One region of the Methylobacterium fujisawaense genome, then DNA from elsewhere that is predicted to be linked to it. Evidence: riboswitches for the same ligand, from Rfam matches in the RefSeq annotation. Region 1 holds a riboswitch; the other holds the start of a gene.
The links. Region 1 has a riboswitch for thiamine pyrophosphate ahead of thiC (phosphomethylpyrimidine synthase ThiC). Riboswitches for the same ligand answer to the same signal wherever they lie in the genome.

Region 1 (2,960 bases):
GGAACTCCTCCGACTTGGCCCGCATGCCGGCTTCGGCCTCGGCCTTGGACATCGCGGGCGACGCGCCCACGACTTCGCCGGCTTCCTCCATCGCCAGCACCTCGGCGCGCAGATCCTGCGTGATCTTCATCGAGCAGAATTTCGGCCCGCACATCGAGCAGAAATGCGCGACCTTGTGGGCGTCCTTCGGCAGGGTCTCGTCGTGGTAGCGGCGGGCCGTATCCGGATCGAGGCCCAGGTTGAACTGGTCCTCCCAGCGGAAGTCGAACCGGGCGCGGCTGAGCGCGTCGTCGCGCAGCTGCGCGGCCGGGTGGCCTTTGGCGAGGTCGGCGGCGTGGGCAGCGATCTTGTAGGTGATCACGCCGGTCTTCACGTCGTCCCGGTCGGGCAGGCCGAGATGCTCCTTCGGGGTGACGTAGCAGAGCATCGCGGTGCCGAACCAGCCGATCATCGCGGCGCCGATGCCCGAGGTGATATGGTCGTAGCCGGGGGCGATGTCGGTGGTCAGCGGGCCGAGGGTGTAGAACGGCGCCTCGCCGCACTCCTTCAGCTGCTTCTCCATGTTGACCTTGATCTTGTGCATCGGCACGTGGCCGGGGCCCTCGATCATCACCTGGCAGCCCTTGTCCCAGGCGACCTTGGTCAGCTCGCCCAGCGTCTCCAGCTCGCCGAACTGGGCGGCGTCGTTGGCGTCGGCGATCGAGCCCGGGCGCAGGCCGTCGCCCAGCGAGAACGACACGTCGTAGGCCCGCATGATGTCGCAGATCTCGTCGAACCGCTCGTAGAGGAACGATTCCCGGTGCCCGGCCAGGCACCAGCGCGCCATGATCGAGCCGCCGCGCGAGACGATGCCGGTGACGCGCCGGGCGGTCAGCGGCACGTGGGCGAGACGCACGCCCGCATGGATGGTGAAGTAGTCGATGCCCTGCTCGGCCTGCTCGATCAGCGTGTCCTTGAAGACCTCCCAGTCGAGCTTGAGCGGGTCGCCGCCGACCTTCTCCAGCGCCTGATAGATCGGCACCGTGCCGATCGGGACCGGGCTGTTGCGGATGATCCACGAGCGGATGTTGTGGATGTTGCGGCCGGTGGACAGGTCCATGACCGTGTCGGCGCCCCAGCGGATCGACCAGACGAGCTTCTCGACCTCGTCGGCGGCCGAGGAGGTCACGGCCGAGTTGCCGATATTGGCGTTGATCTTGACCAGGAAGTTCCGGCCGATCGCCATCGGCTCCAGCTCGGTGTGGTTGATGTTGGCCGGGATGATCGCCCGGCCGCGGGCGATCTCGTCGCGCACGAATTCGGGGGTGATGAAGGGCGGGACCGAGGCCCCGAAGCTCTGGCCGTCGGCGAGTGCGGCCTCGGCGCCCGCGAGCATCTTCTCGCGGCAGACGTTCTCGCGATGGGCAACGTAGATCATCTCCTCGGTGATGATCCCCGCGCGGGCGAACTCGTACTGGGTCACCCTCTGGCCCGGGGCCGCCTTGCGGATGGTCCGCTCGGCAGGGCAGGGGGCCACGAGCTTGTCGCCCGCGAAGCCGTTATCCTCGGGCTTCACCGCCCGCGGCGCGACGGCTGCGTAGCCGCGGGCCGCGATCCAGGGCTCGCGCACGCCGGGGAGGCCGGCATTGAGGTCGATCCGCGCGTCGGTCTCGGTGTAGGGGCCCGACGGGTCGTAGACCCGCACCGGTTCCTCCTTCGGATCGGAGAGGACGATCTCGCGGTAGGGGACGCGGATGTCCGGCCGTCCGGCCGGGCTCGCATAGGCCTTGCGCGATCCGGTCACCGGACCCGTGGTCACGGTCTCCGGGCTGCCTTTCACGTCCTTGGGGAGAACGGGTGCGTTCATCGTGGGCCTCTCCTCGTGCTGGAGCAGTCCGGTCCACGCGATGGCCGAGATGAGATGGGGCCGCGCGACATGCGACCGCAGGTTCCCGTCCCTCCGCCGGTATGAGCCGGATCAGGTTCAAGGGTCAGGGCAGCGTGCCCAATCTCAGCCCCCTGCGGGGCTCCCCTCGGAACGGTTCCAGACTCAGGCGCGCGGACGGCTTTGTCAATGCTGACCGGGCGCCCTAGAAAACACATCCCGAAAACCGTTCGATCGAACGCATCCGCTTCTCAACCCCACGGCCTCCCCCGCATCGCATGCGACTCCTCGCCGGCCTCCTGCTCGCCGTGCTCCTGCTCTGCGGGTTGGCCTGCGCCGCGCTCGCCCTCGGACAGCGCCGCTTCCTCTATCCGGGCGCCTTCAGCCCGCCGACACCCTGGCCGGTGCCGCCCGGGGTCGCGACGATCACGGTCGCGACCTCGGATGGCGAGACCCTGCACGGACTGTGGCGGCCGCCGCGGCCGGGCTGCGGCGTCATCGTCAGTTTCCACGGCAATGGATCCCGCCCGGAACCGCACGCGGAGCGCTTCGCCGCGGAGCCGTGGCGGGCGCGCGGCTGGGGTCTGCTGACCGTGGCCTATCGCGGCTATCCCGGCTCGACCGGCAGCCCCAGCGAAGACGGCCTGATCCGCGACGGCCTGGCGGCCGTGAACGCCGCGCGGGCACAGGCGCCCGACGCGCCGATCCTGCTGCACGGCCATTCGCTGGGGGCGGCCGTCGCGGTCGCCGTCGCCGAACGGGTGCCGACGATCGGGCTTTACCTGGAGGCCCCGTTCGACTCGATGATCCACACCGTGCGGCTGCATGTCCCGCTAGTCCCCATCTGGCTCCTGCGCGACACATACCGCTCGGACACGCGCATCCGTGGCGGAACTGCGCCGGTTCTGATCGTGCAGGGACGCGACGACACGGTGGTGCCGCTCAAGTTGGCGCAAGGCCTCGCCGCAGCAGCCGGCCCGCGGGCGCGGATCGCCGTGATCCCGGGCGACCACGTGTCCATCCTGGGGGGCCGGGACCGAGAGGCCGAGGCGATGTTCAGAGAGCGTGTCGGTCCGACCTGCCCGCAGCCGGTCGA
Region 2 (2,960 bases), 3.0 Mb from region 1:
CCCGGTATGTCCGCGAGCGCGGCACGGACAATATCCTGTGTTCCATCCGTCGATCCAGTGTCAACGATGATCCAATGATCGATGATCGGACGAACAGAGTCGATGCACCGACGGATCACGTGGGCTTCGTTCTTCACAATCATGGATAAGCAGATCGTGGATTCGCGATTCTTCATCCTGAAGCCGCCCCGTCATGCGCTTACGCCTCGAACGCGCAGTCATATTGGCTCCTAGCACCACATCAGCACATTGACAAAACGACCGATTGCTCCATAATAATTTTGATTGATCAGCATATTTGCAGCTTTATCGAGGTAAGACTCAGAAATATTCAAACACAATAATCTAAGATCTATAAATTAACCGGGAAGAATTGAATTACTCAACCGGTCGGGGACCATCCATCATCGGGCCGCCCGTGGCCTGCGCACCGAATATTTTCCGCGCAGGATCGGCCGCGTGATCGACCTGATCCCGCAGCCGATCCCGGGGAGACGGGCCGCGCCGGCCGCCGTTGGCGCGCCGCGACCCCAGAGATCGGCATGGGCGTTCGGGCGTTTCAGCCCCTCAGAGTCATCGTGCTGCCGGAGACGCCGAAATCGCGCAGGCGCCTGAGGAATGACATGCCCAGCAGGCTGGTGGACAGGAGCCCGCGCGGGATCACGACCGCATCGACGTCTCGCACGGTGATCGATCCGATCTGCACGATCGCGATCCGGATCGGCGCCACGCGAACCGTCCCGTTCGCGGTGTTCCAGACGCGCGTGAAGTCGGACGCAGCGACCTGGATCCCGATCCGCGCGGCGTCCTCCTCGGAGAACGCGCAGGCGCTCGCCCCGGTATCCACCATCATCGGCAGTGAACGGCCGTCCAGCAGAGCGTTGACGAAGAAGTGGCCGTTGCGGCCAGCCTGGAGGGCCACACCGGCGGCGGCACGGCCTGCGAGATCCGGCTCAGGCGGCGGTGCGACGGCGAGCGCGACCGGCGCCGCCCGCATGCCGTCGCGCACCTTCAGGACGGCCGTGACGCCGAGAAAGCCGAGCATGCAGATCAACAGGATTGTGCGCACGCAAATTCGCCCGTGACGTGGAGTGCCGGCGCCCGGAGAAGGTCCGGGATCCCGGCGATCAGATCCCAGACGCGTGAAGGGATGGTGCGCGCCGCCTATCGCGACGGCTGTCCGCGCGCCGATTCCGGTCCGCTTGGTGTCTGGACTGTCACCGCGACCCGCGGATTGTCACGGGAATGATGCAGGGGCGGCGGCGCGGGGTTGACCGGCACAAGCCGTGACGCCACATCTGCGTCTGTTCCAGGGAGATCCCCGGCAAGGGGCTGAGAAACCGCTGGCACGTCCCTCAGGACCTGCGGCGCGGAAATCCTTCGAACCTGATCCGGCTCATACCGGCGTAGGGATTGGACCGCGGCCGCCCGAAAGGCAGGCCACAGCTTCTGGTAGAAGCGCACGGCCCGCTCCCCGCGACGGCAATCCGCGGAGATGCCTGTGCCCTTCGACCGACCTGCCTCACCGATCGGCAGCCGCCGCAATCCCGAGGGCGTCGTCGCGCCCGCCGTCCTGCCGGCGCGGACCGACGTCGCCGTCATCGGCGGCGGGCTGATCGGTCTGTCGATCGCGTGGCGGCTCGCGCGGGCCGGCCGCACGGTGACCGTGCTGGAGCGGGAGACGATCGGCGCGGGCGCGAGCCTCGCGGCCACCGGCATGCTTGCTCCGGCCGCCGAGCACGAGCCCGGCTCGGACCCGCTTCTGCCGCTCGCCCTGGACTCGCTCCAGCTCTGGCCCGGCTTCCGCGACGCCCTTGAGGCCGAGTCCGGCCGAACCATCGACTATCGGGCCGACGGCACCCTGGTGCTGGCGGTCGGCCGCGACGAGGTCGAACGCCTGCGCTTCCGCTACGACCTGCAGCGCCGCTCGGGACTCGACGCCACCTGGCTGCCGGGCAGCGAGGTGCGGCGCCTGGAGCCCGGCCTGCGCCCCTCCGTCACCGCCGGGATCCACTGCCCGCTGGACCATCAGGTCGATCCCCGTCTGGTCATGGAGGCCCTCACCGAGGCTTGTCGCCGGGCCGGTGTGATCCTGGTGGAGCGGACCGCCGTCACCACCCTCGACTGGTCGGGCGGCCGCGTGACCGGGATCCGCGCCGGCGACCGCGTCGTCGCCGCGGAGACCGTCATCCTGGCCTCCGGCGCCTGGAGCGGGGAGGGCGGTCTGCTCCCCGACGCGCTCACCCTTCCGGTCCGCCCGCTGAAGGGCCAGTCCCTGGCGCTGCGCACCACCGCCCGCACTGGCACCCTCGCGCGGATGGTCTGGACCGAGCAGGTCCATATGGCGCCGAAGAGCGACGGCCAGCTCATCGTCGGCGCGACCGTGGAGGATTGCGGCTTCCGGCCCGGCGTCACCGCGGGCGGGCTCTACGCGCTGCTGGAGGGTGCCCGCCGGGTGCTGCCAGGTATCGAGGAGATGGAAGTCGAGGCCGTCTGGAGCGGCTACCGCCCGACCTCGGACGACGACGCGCCGATCCTCGACACCATCGCACCGGGCCTCGTCGCCGCCACGGGGCATCACCGCAACGGCTACCTGCTCGCCCCGATCACCGCCGAGGCGATCGCCGCGCTGGTGTTGCACGGCGCGCTGCCCGAGGTCGCCCGTCCCTTCACCCGCCTGCGCTTCGGCCAGCCGGACGCGCTGAGGGCCTCGGCATGAAGCTCGTCGTCAACGGTGAGCCGCGCGACTGCGCGGCCGAGACCGTGGACGCGCTGTTCCGCCTCGAAGCCGCGGAGAGCGGCATCGAGAGCCCGCAGGGCGTCGCCATCGCGCTGAACGGCCGGGTGCTGCGCCGCCGCGACTGGGGGGAAACCCGGATCGCGGAGGGCGACCGCGTCGAGATCGTTCGCGCCATGCAGGGAGGTTGAGCATGGATCAGACCCATACGCCGCTGCGTCCC

Region 2: it holds a riboswitch for thiamine pyrophosphate, as region 1 does, so the genes downstream of both, thiO (glycine oxidase ThiO) here and thiC (phosphomethylpyrimidine synthase ThiC) in region 1, are expected to answer to the same signal.

What each region holds. Positions count from the first base shown of each region.
Region 1 covers NZ_CP155000.1:4,974,506-4,977,465, forward strand. Annotated here, with positions in the region: gene thiC (phosphomethylpyrimidine synthase ThiC) at 1-1,846, opposite strand, end outside; TPP riboswitch at 1,918-2,023, opposite strand; gene ABC766_RS23585 (alpha/beta hydrolase) at 2,143-2,960, shown strand, end outside.
Region 2 covers NZ_CP155000.1:1,325,405-1,328,364, reverse strand. Annotated here, with positions in the region: gene ABC766_RS06380 (glycosyltransferase) at 1-143, opposite strand, end outside; gene ABC766_RS06375 (TIGR02281 family clan AA aspartic protease) at 560-1,009, opposite strand; TPP riboswitch at 1,303-1,431, shown strand; gene thiO (glycine oxidase ThiO) at 1,496-2,719, shown strand; gene thiS (sulfur carrier protein ThiS) at 2,716-2,928, shown strand; gene ABC766_RS06360 (thiazole synthase) at 2,931-2,960, shown strand, end outside.